DNA from 2 places in the Paenibacillus xanthanilyticus genome. Region 2 is predicted to be linked to the other one. Evidence: predicted binding sites of a transcription regulator. Region 2 holds the regulator's gene; the other holds the start of a gene.
What was found. Region 2 encodes CtsR, which represses protease genes until heat stress. Its sites were predicted from a motif close to ATGGTCAATAAAGGTCAAACA; they were not measured.
Positions count from the first base shown of each region.

Region 1 (9,206 bases), 820 kb from region 2:
ATATTCCGAACGGCATCATTAAATTTTCCCCGAACCTCGGCTTCCGCAACGTGCCGCTGAAGGCGATTCTCGAAGAGAAGCTGGGCAAAAAAGTACTCGTCAACAATGACGCCAACGTGGCGGCGCTAGGCGAAGCTTGGGCCGGCGCGGGTCGCGGCGTCGATCACTGTGTTTGCTACACGCTTGGTACGGGCGTAGGCGGCGGCATCATTATCGGCGGCAAAATCGTGGAGGGCTTCGCGGGCATGGCGGGCGAGCTCGGCCATATGTCGATCGTGCCGGACCTGGAAGCGATCCAATGCGGCTGCGGCAAAATGGGCTGCTTGGAGACCGTCTCTTCCGCGACGGGCATCATCCGCATGGCGAAAGACGCGGTAGAGCGCGGCGACCGGACGTCCCTGTCGTTCGTGCCTCATATTATGGCGAAGGATGTCGTCGACGCGGCGAAGGCTGGCGACGAAGTAGCGGCCCGTATCGTGACACGTGCGGCTTACTACTTGGGCAAATCGATGGCGCAGGTCGCGGTCGTGCTCAACCCGCAGCGTTTCATTGTCGGCGGCGGCGTGTCTAAGTCGGGCGAATTCTTGTTCGAGCAGATCCGCGAGGCGTTCAAAAAGGCAACCCCGGATATTGTGGCGGAAGGCGTGGAGATCGTGCCAGCCGTACTCGGCAACAACGCGGGCGTCGTCGGCGCGGCAGGACTCATTATTCGTTCGTAATTGATAAGCGCTTCATAGACGGACAACAAGCAGCGCATGCTTTGATATAAGAAGTAGCGGTTCGGCGCGTCGGCGCCGGACGGCGGTATTTTCCGAATAGGGCAGGAGGAAACGGCGATGGAAACGGGAACGGCGATGGCGAAACTGGTCATTATCACAGGGATGTCAGGCGCGGGCAAAACGATTGCGGTGCAGAGCCTTGAGGATCTCGGTTTTTTCTGCGTCGATAATTTACCCCCGGTGCTGATCCCGAAATTCGCCGAGCTGATCGAGCAGTCGAACGGCAAAATCGGCAAAGTCGCGCTCGTCATCGACCTGCGCGGGCGGGAGTTCTTCACGGCGTTATCGGAATCGCTGAATTATTTGAAAGACCACTACACGATCGGCTATGAGATTCTGTTCCTTGATGCAACGGACGGCGTGCTCGTGCAGCGCTACAAGGAAAGCCGCCGGCGCCATCCGCTCGCGCCTGAAGGACTCCCGCTGGAAGGCATTCAGCATGAACGCCGCTTGCTGGAGGATCTGAAGGGCTGGGCGACGCAGGTCATCGATACGAGCAATCTGAAGCCGCTGCAGCTGAAGGATCGCATCATGTCGCGGTTCACGAACGTGGATCAAAGCTCGATCTCGGTCAATGTCACTTCGTTCGGATTCAAATACGGCATTCCGATCGATGCGGACTTGATCTACGATGTTCGTTTTCTGCCCAACCCGCATTATGTCGAACAGCTGCGACCGAATACGGGGCAGGACCCGGAGGTCTACGACTACGTCATGAAGTGGCCGGAGACGCAGACATTCCTGACGAAGCTGCTGGATATGCTGCAATTCCTTATTCCGCAATACCGCAAAGAAGGCAAAAGCCAGGTTGTTATCGGAATCGGCTGCACGGGCGGCAAACATCGCTCGGTAGCGATTGCCGAATATTTGGGCCGCATGCTCGGCGCAAGCGATACCGAGACGATCCGGGTCAGCCACCGCGATGCGGAACGAGATCGGCACTAGAGGTGAACGGATGAAGCAGAAACGCACGACACCAGAAGAACGACTTCCCCGTATTGTCGTCATCGGCGGCGGTACGGGGCTCTCCGTTATGCTGAGGGGCCTGAAGGAGAAGCCGCTCGATATCACCGCCATCGTAACGGTGGCGGACGACGGCGGCAGCTCCGGTATCCTGCGCAGCGAGCTGCAAATGCCGCCGCCCGGGGACATTCGCAACGTCCTCATTGCTTTGGCGGACGTCGAGCCTTTGCTTGCCCAGATGCTGCAGTATCGATTCAACACGGGAGCGGGACTTGCCGGACACAGCTTGGGCAACCTGATGCTGGCCGCAATGACGGAGATCTCCGGGGATTTCGTGACCGGCATTCGCGAACTAAGCCGCGTACTGGCCGTTCGGGGACGAGTGCTTCCGGCAGCGGGGCAGGCGATCGTGCTGCACGCCGAGATGGAGGACGGCTCCATCGTGACGGGGGAATCGAACATTCCGAAAGCGGGGCAGGCGATCAAGCGGGCGTTCATTGAGCCGCCCGATGTCGAGCCGCTTACGGAAGCGGTCGAGGCGATCCGGGAAGCGGATGCGATCCTCATCGGACCGGGCAGCCTATATACGAGCATTATTCCGAATCTGCTCGTGCCCAAGCTGGCCGAGGCAATCGTCGAATCCGCGGCGGTCAAGATGTTCGTCTGCAACGTGATGACCCAGCCGGGCGAGACCGACGACTATTCGGTTGGCGATCATTTGGACGCGGTGCATGCGCATATCGGGCATCATCTGTTCGATTACGTCATCGTGAACAACGGCGAAATTCCGCCGCAGGTGCAGGAGCGTTACGCCGAGAAAGGCGCGAAGGCCGTGCATTTGGATCTGGAGGAAGTGCAGAGCCGCGGGTACAAGGTCATTGCCGACCGACTTGTCTTGTTCCGGACGTATCTGCGGCATGACGCGGCGCGGCTGAGCCACCATATTTATCAGCTTGTCGAAGATTGGATGAATCGAAAGAGGTGAGAAAGCGATGTCTTTTGCAGCGCAAACCAAGAAAGAATTGACGATGATTGAGGCCGATCCGTGCTGCGAAAAGGCGGAACTGTCCGCGCTCATTCGAATGAACGGCTCCGTTCAACTATCCAGTCGCAAAGTCATTCTCGACATCTCGACGGAAAACGCCGCGATCGCAAGGCGAATTTATTCGCTGATCAAGAAACAATTTGCGGTCCATACCGAACTGCTCGTGCGCAAGAAGATGCGGCTGAAGAAAAACAACGTCTACATTGTCCGCATCCCGGTCAACGTACAAGAGATTCTGAGCGAGCTGCGCATCGTCTCCGAAGGCTTCATGTTCAACCAAGGCATTGACAAGGAGATGCTTCGCAAATCGTGCTGCAAACGATCGTACCTGCGCGGCGCGTTCCTCGCCGGCGGATCGGTCAACAACCCGGAGGGATCTTCCTACCACCTGGAGATCGCCTGCATGTATGAAGAACACTGTCAAGCGCTCGTGGAGCTGGCCAACAAGTTCGACCTGAACGCCAGATGCATCGAGCGGAAGAAGGGCTTTATCTTCTACATGAAAGAGGGCGAGAAAATTATCGAGCTCTTGAACATTATCGGCGCGCACCAAGCGCTCTTTAAGTTCGAGGACGTCCGTATCATGCGCGACATGCGCAATTCCGTCAACCGCATCGTCAACTGCGAGACGGCGAACTTGAATAAGACGATCGGCGCCGCCGTGCGTCAGATCGATAATATAAAGCTGCTCCAAAAGCAAGTCGGCCTCGATAGCCTCCCGGATAAGCTGCGGGAAGTCGCCGAGGTCCGTCTGCTGCATCCCGATATGAACTTGAAAGAAGTCGGAGAGATGCTCAAAGGCAAGGTCAGCAAGTCGGGCGTTAACCATCGGCTGCGCAAGATTGACGAGATCGCGGAAAAGTTACGGAATGGGTAACCGCAAGGCTAGTGCTCGTGCAATAAAAGTGATATAATGGTGATTAAAATGACGTTTTGCACTCGTGAATCGCACGATTGAATTTCGTATAGGGGGTAAGGTTTTGATGACAAGGCACCCGGTTGTCGTTCGTCTGAAAACAGGTCTCCACGCAAGACCGGCCGCGCTTTTCGTTCAGGAAGCGAATAAGTTCTCGTCCGAAGTCTTCGTAGAGAAGGACGATAAGAAAGTGAACGCGAAATCGATTATGGGTATTATGAGCCTGGCCATCAGCTCCGGTACCGAGGTGACAATCAGCGCGGAAGGATCGGACGCCGATCAAGCTGTAACCGCTTTAGTGAACCTGGTGAGCAAGGAAGAACTGGAGAACCAATAATGGATCGCGAAAGAGCTCCCGGATGGGGGCTTTTTTTAGTTTCAGGCGTTCGATGAAGCCAGGTCTGGCGCCGGAGTCGGCACGAACGAAGCGAAGTAAGCGGACTGGGGGGCGCGCCCGGGAGAATTACTGAATTCGCCTCGGAAAGGAAATGCTGTTGGTGACGTGCAACAATTCGGACAGCGGCCGCGTCTAGTAGTCACAAACCAAGAAGAAGGGTGTTGGGGTGCGATGACACGATTCACGCATGACGGACAAACGGAACAGCAGAAGATGAACAAAGGGAGAAAACGGCCGATGCTGCTGCTGGTGCCAGCGCTCGCGGTGGCGATCGGGTTCGGAACCATCATCGGGGCGGGCGGACCAGCCCCGTTCGTAAAGGCGGCGGAGACGGTGAGCGTAGAGCGGGGATTGATTACGGTAGCAGGTAAAGGCGAGATCAAGGTCGCGCCGGATGTGGCGTACATTAACGCCGGGGTCGAGACGAAAGCCGCGACGGCGAAAGAAGCGCAGGCGAAGAACGCGACCCAGTTTGCAGCGATCGAGAAGCTGCTTTTCACGACGTACAAGCTCGACAAGAAAGACGTGAAGACGACCGGCTTCTACGTCCAACCGCAATACCAGTACAACGAGAAGGACGGCACGAGCAAAATCATCGGCTACACGGCTACGCACAGCATCGAAATTACGAGCCGTAACCTAGACGGCATCGGCGCGCTGATCGATAACCTATCGACCGCTGGCGCCAATCGCGTCGACGGCGTCCGGTTCGATGTGGAGAACCAAGAGCAATATGAGCTGCAAGCGATGGAGAAGGCGATGGCGCAAGCGAAGCGTAAAGCCGACGTGCTCGCCAAAGCGGGCGGACGCGCGGTGAAGCAGGTAGTCAACATTACGCAAGGCGATGTTGCGAGCGTGCCGATCTTCCGGACGGACAAAATCATCGCGGAGTCCGCAGCCGATTCGGCGGGTGGAAGTTCGGTTCAGACGGGCGAAGTAACGGTCTCGACGAGCGTGACGGTTTCGTACGAAATGCAATAATAAAAAGGCAGCTGCTTAAGAGCAGCTGCCTTTTTATGTTGCGCGCGAGCCGCCTCGCGTAGAGGGGCGTTAGCGGTCGTTCAATTGTCGGTAAGCGAGATGCCGCGTTGTTCAAGCGCATGTTCGATGAGCGCGATGAATTCGTTCGACAGTCGCATCGCCTTGGCTTCGTGATAGACCTCCAGCAAATGCGTATCGCTGAGCGGACGAAGCAGCATGGATTTGTCCTGCATAGGCAGATAAATATTGGGCTCGGAAGGCGTATCGTCCGATTCCCGGATGAAGGAGGCGCCGAACGCGGAGGGATAAGTTTCATAAAACGCAGGCTCTTCACTCTCATGACGAAGAAAGGAACGAACACTCGCGATAGATTGAGATCGATTCATAACGAAAGCAACTCCATAAAATAAGATTTTATGTGCCCTAACCTAAGGTGTAATTGGAATGATTTAGTACATCGTATCATGAAAGCGGCGCAGAGTGGTCATGAATTCAGACCATTGAGTTTTTGTTGACAGAGGAGGAGTTGTGTGGTAATGGGGATGGCTGGAGATAAACAAAGACCCGGCAGGCAGGCTGACGGGTCTTTGTGGGGCGTTAAACTTTCTCGATGACTTTATCGACAAGGCCATACTTGAAGGCTTCTTCCGCGCTCATGAAATAGTCGCGGTCCGTGTCGCGTTCGATTTTCTCGAGCGGCTGTCCCGTCCGTTCGGACAAGATCCGGTTGAGCGTGTCGCGCGTCTTGAGAATGTGTTTGGCGCGAATCTCGATATCGCTTGCCTGGCCTTGCGCGCCGCCAAGCGGCTGGTGAATCATCACTTCGCTGTTCGGCAGGGCAAAACGCTTGCCTTTAGCACCGGCGGCCAGCAGGAAGGCACCCATGGAAGCGGCCAGTCCGACGCAGATCGTGGAGACGTCCGGCTTGATGAACTGCATCGTATCGAATATGGCGAGACCTGCGGAGACAGAACCGCCAGGGCTGTTGATGTAAAGCGAAATATCTTTCTCGGGATCATCCGCCGCCAGAAACAGCAATTGCGCGATGATGGAGTTGGCGACGACGTCGTTCACCGGGGTGCCGAGGAAGATGATGCGGTCCTTCAACAGACGGGAGTAGATGTCGTAGGCGCGTTCCCCGCGGTTGCTTTGCTCAATGACCATAGGTACGAAATTCATGTCCAAGTCCCTCCTTAATGGTTATCAAGTGTTACCTCGGAAGACGGGTTTAAAACCGGATCCGGGGCAGGCTAAGTAAGCGTAAGCCCATCATACCGGATTGCTCCCCAAAAGTCAAAAAAGGTCAAACATAAAAAACAAAAAAACCGGCGGCAGCCGGTTGTCGTGTCGATCATTATGTAGAAAAAAGTAAGTGGCGCGCCCGCGAGGGATCGAACCTCGATCTCAGGCTCCGGAGGCCTACGTCATATCCATTGGACCACGGGCGCGTATTCAATAAGCGATAGCGAGATTCATTGTAACCTATACAATTCGAAAATGCAAGTCGTCGCGAAAAGAAAATTTATTGCAAATGGGCGCGGTAACCGGTTTCATTTAGAAAACCAAACTTGCTCCATTCCAACGTTTGGAGTACAATAATGGTGGGACTTAAAATGAACATGCGGGACGGATCGCGTCCCTGATATTATCAAGCCCCAATTCGGCAATAATGGAGTGGATGTGAGCACCATGCAGTCTCTCATCGAAATACAACAGAAGCTCCTGCCGGATCTGCTCGTTGTGATGAAGAAGCGTTATCTCATCCTGCGCCAGGTGATGTTGTCCGATATGATCGGGCGCCGCACGCTGGCGGCCTCGCTCGAGATGACGGAGCGCGTGCTGCGGGCCGAGACCGATTTTCTGAAATCGCAAGGACTGCTTCAGATCGAGGCAGGCGGTATGCGCATTACGGAAGAGGGTAAGAAACTTCTGGACGAGATGGAGCCGCTCTATCAGCAAATGTTCGGCTTGTCCGATCTCGAGGAACGCATCCGTACCCGATACGGATTGAAGCAGGTCGTAATCGTGCCAGGCGATTCCGAAACATCGCGGCATACGAAACGCGAGCTAGGCTTAGCCGGCTGCGTTGTACTGCGCAAGTACATGGAGAAGGACGACGTCGTCGCCATTACCGGCGGATCGACGCTCGCGCAAGTGGCTAATCAGCTGACGACGCAGACACCGCTGAAAGGCAATTGGTTCGTGCCCGCCCGTGGCGGACTCGGCGAGAGCATGGATTATCAGGCTAATACGCTGGCTTCCACGATGGCCAAGCGAACAGGAGCGCAGTACCGGCTCCTTCATGTTCCGGACCATCTGGGCGAAGAAGCGTACACGACGCTCATGCAGGAGCCGAACGTGCGCGAGATCGTCGATGTCATCCGAAGCGCCCGTATTGTCGTACACGGCATCGGGGACGCTATGGTTATGGCACGCAGGCGACGGCTGAGCACGACGTTCATCGAGGCCTTGCGATCGGAAGGGGCGCACGCGGAAGCGTTCGGGTATTATTTCGACCGAACGGGTACCGTCGTTCACCGTATGCCTACTATTGGACTGCGGCTCGAAGATATCATGGCAACCGAAGTGGTCATCGCGATCGCGGGCGGCAGCAGCAAAGGCGAGGCAATCGCCGCCATTATGCAGTTCGGTCATGACGACGTGCTCGTCACCGACGAGGCGGCGGCGCTAGAAATCGCCGCACTGCTTGACAGGGAAAGCGAATAATAAGTGATCTTGACCGACGCGGGCGGGCCGCAAGGCAACGCTGGCACGAGGTCTTGAGATATATTGAAAATTACCTTTAGGAGGCAGAACTAACATGGTAAAAGTAGGTATTAACGGATTTGGCCGTATCGGCCGCAACGTGTTCCGCGCATCTTTCAGCAACCCGAACGTAGAGATCGTCGCAGTCAACGACCTGACAGACACGAAAACATTGGCACACCTGCTCAAATATGACACGACTCAAGGCACATTCGAAGGCACTGTAGAAGCTAAAGAAGGCGCACTGATCGTGAACGGCAAAGAAATCAAAGTATTCGCTGAGCGCAACCCAGAGAACCTCCCTTGGGCAAGCGTTGGCGCCGAGATCGTCGTTGAATCGACGGGTATCTTCACGGCGAAAGAAAAAGCCGAGCTTCACCTGAAAGGCGGCGCGAAGAAAGTTATTATTTCCGCACCGGCTACAAACGAAGACATTACGATCGTAATGGGCGTTAACGAAGAGAAATACGATGCGGCTTCCCACACCGTTATCTCCAACGCATCTTGCACAACGAACTGTCTGGCTCCATTCGCTAAAGTTCTGAACGACAAATTCGGTATCGTTAAAGGTATGATGACAACGGTTCACTCGTACACAAACGACCAATCCGTTCTCGACCTTCCGCATAAAGACCTGCGTCGCGCTCGTGCAGCTGCCGAGAACATCATTCCTTCCTCCACAGGCGCTGCTAAAGCAGTATCCTTGGTACTGCCAGAGCTGAAAGGCAAGCTGAACGGTATGGCTATGCGTGTTCCTACGCCTAACGTTTCCGTTACAGACCTGGTTGTCGAAGTGAAATCCAATGTAACGGTTGACGAAGTAAACGCGGCACTGAAAGCAGCTGCTGAAGGCCCGCTGAAAGGCATCCTTAACTTCTCCGAAGAGCCGCTTGTATCGAGCGACTACAACGGCGACCCAGCTTCCTCCACGATCGACGCGCTGTCGACGATGGTTGTTGAAGGCAACATGGTTAAAGTCGTTTCCTGGTATGACAACGAGTGGGGCTACTCCAACCGCGTTGTTGACCTGGCTGCATATATCGCATCCAAAGGTCTGTAATATTCGACTTTTGAATAGAGACGAAGGAGCTGCTTACCGCAGCTCCTTCGCTACAGTTTGTCCTACTTAATCTAGACCATAACGAGCATGTCCCCGGTTAGAGGGACAGCCATTGGATAGCAGTGGAGCGTGGATATAGATAGCGGACTCTGAAACCGTCATGGGATAGGAGTCAACATACCGGGAGGGAAACGCAATGAACAAGAAGAGTGTACGCGACGTCGAATTGAGCGGCAAACGCGTTTTTGTGCGTGTGGACTTCAACGTGCCTGTAGAGAACGGCGTAATTACGGATGACA
Region 1 covers NZ_JBHUHA010000002.1:3,093,841-3,103,046, forward strand. The annotation lists gene ACFSKT_RS31115 (ROK family glucokinase) at 1-719, shown strand, start outside; gene rapZ (RNase adapter RapZ) at 837-1,724, shown strand; gene ACFSKT_RS31125 (gluconeogenesis factor YvcK family protein) at 1,735-2,727, shown strand; gene whiA (DNA-binding protein WhiA) at 2,735-3,664, shown strand; gene ACFSKT_RS31135 (HPr family phosphocarrier protein) at 3,771-4,040, shown strand; gene ACFSKT_RS31140 (SIMPL domain-containing protein) at 4,272-5,081, shown strand; gene sda (sporulation histidine kinase inhibitor Sda) at 5,162-5,467, opposite strand; gene clpP (ATP-dependent Clp endopeptidase proteolytic subunit ClpP) at 5,679-6,260, opposite strand; tRNA gene ACFSKT_RS31155 (tRNA-Arg) at 6,455-6,529, opposite strand; gene ACFSKT_RS31160 (sugar-binding transcriptional regulator) at 6,771-7,808, shown strand; gene gap (type I glyceraldehyde-3-phosphate dehydrogenase) at 7,903-8,907, shown strand; gene ACFSKT_RS31170 (phosphoglycerate kinase) at 9,104-9,206, shown strand, end outside.
Region 1: a site for CtsR is predicted at 6,371-6,391, ahead of clpP (ATP-dependent Clp endopeptidase proteolytic subunit ClpP). Genes of this name have one in related genera too.

Region 2 (9,206 bases):
TCCCTCAGAATGGTTGGAAATCATTCGAAGCGTGCAAAGGCATAAGGGAGCTTGACTGCGAGACCAACAAGTCGAGCAGGGACGAAAGTCGGGCTTAGTGATCCGGTGGTACCGAATGGAAGGGCCATCGCTCAACGGATAAAAGCTACCCTGGGGATAACAGGCTTATCTCCCCCAAGAGTCCACATCGACGGGGAGGTTTGGCACCTCGATGTCGGCTCATCGCATCCTGGGGCTGAAGTAGGTCCCAAGGGTTGGGCTGTTCGCCCATTAAAGCGGTACGCGAGCTGGGTTCAGAACGTCGTGAGACAGTTCGGTCCCTATCTGTCGTGGGCGTAGGAAATTTGAGAGGAGCTGTCCTTAGTACGAGAGGACCGGGATGGACGTACCGCTGGTGTACCAGTTGTTCCGCCAGGAGCACCGCTGGGTAGCCAAGTACGGACGGGATAAGCGCTGAAAGCATCTAAGCGTGAAGCCCCCCTCAAGATGAGATTTCCCAATTAGTAAGACCCCTGGAAGACGACCAGGTTGATAGGTTCGAGGTGGAAGTGCAGCAATGCATGCAGCTGACGAATACTAATCGGTCGAGGGCTTATCCTAAGAACATTCGGAGAATGTTCACTTCGGAAGCATATGCTTGCTTCGGAGCGGCATCTTCGAACAAACACAGCTAAAGTGTTGAGTTTCGTATCCAGTTTTCAGGGTGTAACACCTTGAATGTTTGGTGGCGATGGCGGAAGGGAACCACGCGTACCCATCCCGAACACGACCGTTAAGCCTTCCAGCGCCGATGGTACTTGGACCGCAGGGTCCTGGGAGAGTAGGACGTCGCCAAGCACGAATGACCGACCACAGTGATGTGGTCGGTTTTTTGTCGTTACCGCGTATTATCCCCATGCGGATAACCTGGAGCGTTTGATGAGACAATAAAAGCGTCCTTATTGACGGCATACGCTTGAGGTGATAACGAAGATCGTTTCCCTTAGGGCATATGTTTTCATTTTTTGAATCCTGCTAGTTATTAACTTGTTGATAACTGGACAAAATACTTATAATACTAGAATGCAGGATATCAGATAATAACCGGCTAGGTAACTTCGCGTGTAAGCAGTGTTCGAAGATCTAGATGTTTAGCTCTGCAGGCGTACAGGGTAATAATGAGCGGCTGTTGACAACGGTTGTCATTAGGTTTCGATTCTCGTAGTTCAGCGAAGGCTGAACTTAGGCAATATTTTGCGCGCGGTAGAGCAAATATGACTAACCTCTGTTGGTGTTGGCCTATCCTGGCGTATAAATGCGCGCGAGCAGCCCAACCTATTCAGTGTGCAGATTCCTCAATGCGAGCTCTTGACCTTTGGATAAATTCGCGTATAATGTACTTAAAGTCAAAGAAAGTCAAAGTCAACTAAACTGATTTGTTTGACTTTTCCGGCATTGGCCGGCGGAATCGTTGTTTGTCAGCTGTAGGGAGGTTGGCGACGTGCGCAACATTTCCGATTTAATCGAGCAGTATTTGAAGGGCATGCTCCAAGAAAGCACGGACGGGGCGGTAGAAATTCAGCGAAACGAGCTGGCGGACCGATTCTCATGCGTGCCTTCGCAAATCAATTACGTCATTAGTACCCGCTTTACATTGGAGAAAGGATACTTGGTGGAGAGCAAACGAGGCGGCGGTGGATACATACGCATACAACGCGTTGAACTTCCGACGCTCAAGGCGATTCAAGGGCATATCGCGCAGACGATTGGCAACGAGGTCGACCAAGCTGCTGCTGAAGGACTGATTTATCAGCTGGAAGAGGCGGAAATGATCTCGAAACGCGAAGCCAATCTGATCCGGGCGGCCGTAGCACGCGATGTTATCGCGCTTAAGCTTCCCCTGCGAGATGAAGTCCGGGCCAGATTGCTCAAAGCCATGCTTATTACGCTTCTTGTGAAATGAGAACTCATCCCACAGACGAAGCCTCATAAGCCATCCGGTTCCGTGTAAAGGACATGTATGGATGCGAAGCTTTAGGCGCATGCTTTCGAAGCGAGTTTTGCGTGCTGCAGAACGTTTAGGAGGGATACGCAACCATGCTTTGTCAGGAATGCGGCAAGAGGCCGGCCACTCTCCATTTTACGAAGATCGTCGGCGGTGAGAAGAACGAATTTCATATTTGCGAAGCTTGCGCGCGCGAGAAGGGCGAGGGTATACCCGGGACAGCCAACGGATTCTCCATTCACAGTCTGCTCTCCGGGTTGCTCGATTTCGAACCGAGCGGTGGCGGTGCAAATAGTGGATTCGCGGTCAAACAAACCGTCCGCTGCGATAAGTGCGGACTGACCCATGCGCAGTTTAGCAAAATGGGACGTTTCGGTTGCAGCAAGTGCTATACCCAATTCAGTGATAAAGTCGACCCCATTCTAAAACGCGTTCACGGTTCAACGACACACGTCGGGAAAATTCCGAAACGGGCGGGCACCACGATCCAGCTGAAACGCGAAATCGAGACGCTGCGACGCGAGCTTCAGGATCGCATCGAGCGAGAAGAATTCGAGAATGCTGCGCAATTGCGCGATCGGATACGAGAGCTGGAACGTAATGTTGCCGAAGGGTAGAAGCTGCAGAAGGGAGGAATAGCCTTGTCTAATCGATCATTTGCTCAACATGCGTTAAGTGACTGGATGCAGGGCACGGGCCCAGAAGCCGATATCGTCATTAGCAGCCGAACTCGGATTGCACGCAATCTCAGGGGCCATCCTTTCCCGATGCTGGCTACTTCGGAGCAATCCAGCGAGGTGATGGAGCGGCTGTTGACCGTCCCCGAGGGCGGAAGGTTGAATGGAATTGGGGAATTCGAGACGATTCGACTGTCGGAGCTGAGCGAGCTGGAACGAAGAGTGCTTGTCGAGAAGCATCTGATAAGTCCGAATCTAGCGAACGAATCGCGCAGCGGCGCAGTCATTCTGAGTCGCAACGAGTCCATTAGCATTATGGTCAACGAAGAGGATCATTTGCGGATCCAAGTGCTGTCACCGGGTTTTCAAATTACGGAGGCATGGGAGCTTGCGAGCCGCATTGACGATATATTCGAGGAAGTGGCGGATTACGCGTTCGATGAACGCCGCGGCTACCTTACGAGCTGTCCGACCAACGTCGGGACCGGCATCCGGGCTTCGGTCATGATGCATTTGCCCGGCTTGGTGCTTACTCATCAGATCAACCGGATTTTAACGGCGATTACGCAGGTGGGGTTGGCGGTTCGGGGGATCTACGGCGAAGGCAGCGAAGCGCTCGGCAATCTGTTTCAAATTTCGAATCAGATTACGCTGGGACAATCCGAGCATGAAATCATCGATAACTTGCACGGCGTCGCCAAACAAATTATCGATCACGAAAGGGCAGCCCGCTCGCGTATGCTGCAGGAGTCGAGAATTCGGCTTGAGGATCGGGTGTTCCGTTCGTACGGTATTTTGTCGCATGCGTCCATTATGGAATCGAAGGAATCCGCCCAGCGGCTATCCGATGTTAGGCTTGGTATTGATCTCGGTTTGATTCAGCATGTGACACCGAAGGCGATGAATGAATTAATGGTATTAACGCAGCCCGGTTTCCTCCAGCAGAATTCTGGGGAGAAATTGACCGCCGAACAGCGGGATATCCGGCGCGCTGAACTAATACGTCAGCATTTGCAAAGCGAATCCAATCATGGGGGTGTATGAACATGATGTTCGGAAGATTCACGGAACGTGCGCAGAAGGTGCTCGCGCTTGCACAAGAAGAGGCAGTGCGGCTTGGTCATAACAATATTGGCACAGAGCATATTTTGCTCGGCCTGAACCGCGAAGGGGAAGGCATTGCGGCCAAAGCGCTGATCGGCCTTGGCTTAAGCTTGGAGAAAATCCAAGACGAAGTGGAAACGCTCATCGGCCGGGGGCAGGAACAACCGACGAACATCGCGTATACGCCGCGCGCGAAGAAAGTTATTGAGCTGTCGATGGACGAGGCGCGCAAGCTGGGCCATACTTACGTCGGCACGGAACATATCCTGCTTGGTCTGATTCGCGAAGGCGAAGGGGTAGCGGCACGTGTGCTCAATAATCTTGGCATTAGCTTGAACAAAGCGCGTCAGCAGGTGCTGCAGCTGCTGGGCAGCAGCGAAGCGGTCTCCAGCAGCCACGGCGCGCCGGCCAATGTCAGCACGCCGACGCTCGATGGCCTGGCTCGCGACTTGACGGCCTACGCGAAAGAAGGCAATTTGGATCCGGTTATCGGACGCAGCAAAGAAATCGAGCGCGTCATTCAAGTGCTTAGCCGCCGGACCAAAAACAATCCGGTCCTGATCGGTGAACCGGGCGTCGGTAAGACGGCCATTGCCGAAGGTTTGGCGCAGAAGATTATTGCTGGCGAGATTCCGGAAACGCTGCGTGACAAACGCGTCATGACGCTCGATATGGGCTCGGTCGTGGCGGGGACGAAATACCGCGGCGAATTCGAGGATCGTCTGAAGAAGATCATGGATGAAATCCGCCAAGCCGGTAACATCATCCTGTTTATCGACGAGCTGCATACGCTCATCGGCGCAGGCGGCGCGGAAGGCGCAATCGACGCATCCAACATCCTAAAGCCATCCCTGGCTCGCGGCGAGCTGCAGTGCATCGGGGCGACGACATTGGATGAGTATCGCAAATATATCGAGAAGGACGCTGCGCTGGAGCGCCGTTTCCAACCGATTACGGTCGACCAGCCATCGCCGGAAGAAGCTATTCAAATTTTGACCGGCTTGCGTGACCGTTACGAAGCGCATCACCGCGTGAAAATCACGGACGACGCAATCGAAGCGGCGGTCAAATTGTCCGACCGTTACATCACGGACCGTTTCCTGCCGGACAAAGCGATCGACCTGATTGACGAGGCTTCCTCCAAAGTAAGACTGAAAACTTATACTGTACCGCCTAACCTCAAGCAGCTGGAGAACCGTCTGGAGGATATCCGCAAGGAGAAAGACTCCGCGGTGCAAAGCCAGGAGTTCGAAAAAGCAGCGGCGCTGCGTGATACGGAACAGAAGCTTCGTGAAGAACTGGATGTAACGCGCAACCAGTGGAAAGAAAAGCAAGGCCGCACCGATTCTGAGGTAACGCCTGAAGATATCGCGCAAGTCGTGGCAAGCTGGACGGGTGTGCCGGTCAGCAAGCTGGCGGAGGAAGAAACCGAGCGTCTGCTCAAAATGGAGGATATCCTCCACGATCGCGTTATCGGTCAGACAGATGCCGTCAAAGCGGTTGCGCGCGCGATCCGTCGCGCCCGCGCCGGTCTGAAGGATCCGAAGCGCCCAATTGGGTCGTTCATCTTCTTGGGTCCAACAGGCGTTGGTAAAACCGAGCTTGCCCGCGCGCTTGCGGAAGCCATGTTCGGCGACGAGAATGCGGTTATCCGTATCGATATGTCCGAGTACATGGAGAAGCATTCCACGTCCCGTCTGGTTGGTGCGCCTCCGGGATATGTCGGTTACGAAGAAGGCGGCCAGCTGACCGAGAAAGTGCGCCGCAAACCGTATTCGGTCGTCCTCCTCGATGAGATCGAGAAGGCGCATCCGGAAGTGTTCAACATCCTGCTTCAGGTGCTCGAAGACGGCCGCTTGACCGATTCCAAAGGCCGCGTCGTCGACTTCCGCAATACGCTTATCATCATGACGTCCAACGTCGGGGCGGATCAAATCAAACGCAATTCGTCGCTCGGCTTTACGGCCGTGCACGATGCGGGCCGCGATTTCTCCCAGATGCGGGAAAAGGTCATGGGCGAGCTGAAGAAAAGCTTCCGTCCGGAGTTCCTGAACCGGATCGACGAGACGATCGTGTTCCATTCGCTGGAGCAAGAGCATATCGCCGAGATCGTCACGCTCATGTCCGAGGAGCTTCGCAAGCGTCTGCGCGAGCAGGAAGTCGACTTCACGCTGACGGATGCGGCGAAGGCGTTCCTAGCGAAGGAAGGCTTCGATCCTGCGTATGGCGCGCGTCCGCTGCGCCGCGCGATTCAGAAGCATATCGAGGACCGTCTGTCCGAAGATCTGCTGCTCGGCAAAATCAGCAAGGGCGACACGCTCGTCATCGACGAGAAGGACGGCCAATTGACCGTCACGCATACGACGCCTGCGCAAGAAGAGCCGGCAACGAAATAAGAACGCACGAAGAGGACTCTCCCGCTCCAAGCGGGGAGAGTCCTTTTTGCGTTTTTTGCGTTAAATTGGATCAACTGATAAACTGGTACGGGACGGGAACGTATGATCGTGCCCTCTGTATATGAATCGAAGTTTAATGCGAACCGTAATAAAAAGTAGCACCATGGTTGCATCCAATGGTAAACTTTGAGATGTACCCTTGCACATGAGAAGGAGCCGAAAATGGCAAAACTTAAAGTGAAATTCGCTTGTACCGACTGTGGAACAGAGTCGCCGAAGTGGCTGGGCAAATGCCCGGGCTGCGGCGCTTGGAACACGATGGTGGAAGAGAAAGAAACGGTCGTCAAGACGCAGGGCATGGGCTCTTCGCTCATTCAGACGAAAGAAAAGCCGCGTCCCATCATACACATAGAAAGCGGGCAGGAGCCCCGAATCGAGACCCGGCTGCAGGAGCTGAACCGCGTCCTTGGCGGCGGCGTCGTGCCGGGATCGCTTATTCTGGTCGGCGGAGATCCGGGCATCGGCAAATCGACGCTGCTGCTCCAGACCTCCCACGCGTTAGCCTCTAAAGGATTGAAAGTGCTTTACATTTCGGGCGAGGAATCCGTACGCCAAACGAGACTGCGCGCGGATCGTCTCGGCGCGCTTACCGATAAGCTGTACGTGCTGTGCGAAACCAACATGGATCAAGTGAACGAAGCGATTGAGGCGGTGGCACCCGACTTTCTCGTCATCGACTCCATCCAGACGGTGTACGACCCGACCGTACAGTCCGCGCCGGGAAGCGTATCGCAGGTGAGAGAGTGCACGGCGCATTTTATGCGGGTCGCGAAAATTAAAGGCATCGCTACCGTCCTCGTCGGCCATGTGACCAAAGAAGGAGCGATCGCCGGACCGCGGCTGCTCGAGCATATGGTAGACTGCGTTCTTTATTTCGAGGGCGAGCGCCATCACAGCTATCGGCTGCTGCGCGCCGTGAAGAACCGTTTCGGTTCTACGAACGAAATCGGCATTTTCGAAATGGGCGAATCCGGTCTCCGCGAAGTAAGCAATCCGTCAGAGCTGTTCTTGTCGGAGCGGCCGCTTGGCGTATCGGGATCGACGGTCGTAGCGAGCATGGAAGGCACCCGTCCCGTATTGGTTGAGCTGCAGGCGTTGGTCGCGACTACGAATTTTCCGTCGCCTCGCCGGATGTCCACGGGCATTGACCATAATCGAATGGCGCTCATTATTGCGGTGTTGGAGAAACGGATGGGCATGTTTTTGCAGACGCAAGACGCTTACCTGAACGTAGCCGGCGGCGTGAAGCTCGATGAACCGGCGGTGGATTTGGCCGCAGCCGTTAGCATCGCTTCCAGCTTCCGCGATGCGCCGACAAGGCCGTACGACGTGATTTTCGGCGAGATCGGATTGACGGGCGAAGTCAGGGCGGTGGCGCGAGCCGAGCAGCGGGTGAAGGAAGCGCATAAGTTAGGATTCAAACGTGTAATCATGCCGGAGAAAAGCCTTAAAGGCTGGAGTCCGCCGTCCGGCATTGAAATTATCGGCGTCGAAACGGTTTCGGATGCGCTGAAGGCAGCGCTTGGGTAGAGGGGGCAAATAATGAGGGAGCCGAGTCAACAGGAAATAATGAACCAGCTGCTGCAGATGGTTGCACCCGGCACGGCATTTCGGGACGGGTTGGAGAATGTGCTTCGGGCGAAGACAGGCGCGCTCATTGTCGTCGGGTATAGTCCGGAGGTGATGGAAGTCGTCGATGGCGGCTTTTCGATCAATTGCGATTTCTCCCCGAACTATTTGTACGAACTGGCGAAGATGGACGGCGCGATCATCCTCAGCGAGGATCGCAAACGGATTCTATATGCGAACACGCAGCTGATCCCGGACAGCTCGATATCGTCGAGCGAGACGGGCATTCGGCACCGGACGGCAGAGCGGGTGGCCAAGCAGACGGGGAAGCTGGTTGTATCGATCTCCCAGCGGCGCAACGTTATTACGCTCTATCAAGGACAATTGCGCTATTCGCTGAAGGAAATGGGCGTTATTTTGACGAAGGCGAATCAGGCGATTCAGACGCTGGAGAAATATAAGGCCGTGCTCAGTCAATCGTTCACGAACCTGTCGGCCTCCGAGTTTGAAGAGCTCGTCACGCTGCAAGAGGTTGCCCATGTCATTAAACGGGTAGAAATGGTTATCCGGGTCAAGATGGAAATCAAACGCTATGTGAATGAGCTGGGGACGGAAGGCAGACTGATCTCCATGCAGATGGAGGAACTTGTCGGCGGTGTTGAGGAAGAATTGTGGTTTCTGCTGAAGGACTATGCCAAGGAAGCCAGCGAGGACCGAATCCGGGACATTCGCAATAGCATCCGCAAGCTGACGAGCGAGGATTTGCTGGATGTGCCGCCAATCATCAAGCTGCTTGGTTACGCCGGAACCGGGGCAGAGGACATGTTGGCACCGCGCGGGTATCGATTGCTGAGCAAAATTCCGCGGCTGCCGTCGGTTATTATGAACAACCTGGTGGAACACTTTGAACATCTCCCGCACGTCCTGATGGCGACGATCGAGGAGTTGGACGCTGTAGACGGGATCGGCGAGGTTCGCGCCCGCGCGATCAAAGAAGGACTCAAGCGGATACAAGAGCAGATGTTCATTGACAGGCAAATTTAAATCCCATACAATGTGAAGATGCGCCATAATGGTTGGATTTTACAGGTGAATAGACGCGAGCGTTTGTTCACTTTTGGGGCATAGTAAAGATGAGGTGGAGCATAATGTTTACGAAATCGATACCGAGTCTTTTCACCGTGGCGAATTTGTTTCTAGGCATCGTCGCGATTATCCTCATCTTCCCGGAGAATGCGCGGTACGATTTGGCTGCGATGATGGTCATCATCGCCATGCTCATGGACGGGGTAGACGGACGGGTCGCCCGCGCGTTGAACGCGCAGAGCGAATTCGGCAAAGAACTCGATTCCTTATCCGATGTTATATCATTCGGCGTAGCGCCGGCTTTCATTATGTACAGCGTAGCCTTTCAGG
Region 2 covers NZ_JBHUHA010000002.1:2,270,010-2,279,215, reverse strand. The annotation lists rRNA gene ACFSKT_RS27650 (23S ribosomal RNA) at 1-600, shown strand, start outside; rRNA gene rrf (5S ribosomal RNA) at 721-837, shown strand; gene ACFSKT_RS27640 (CtsR family transcriptional regulator) at 1,481-1,942, shown strand; gene ACFSKT_RS27635 (UvrB/UvrC motif-containing protein) at 2,077-2,601, shown strand; gene ACFSKT_RS27630 (protein arginine kinase) at 2,668-3,705, shown strand; gene clpC (ATP-dependent protease ATP-binding subunit ClpC) at 3,708-6,161, shown strand; gene radA (DNA repair protein RadA) at 6,384-7,751, shown strand; gene disA (DNA integrity scanning diadenylate cyclase DisA) at 7,764-8,834, shown strand; gene pssA (CDP-diacylglycerol--serine O-phosphatidyltransferase) at 8,939-9,206, shown strand, end outside.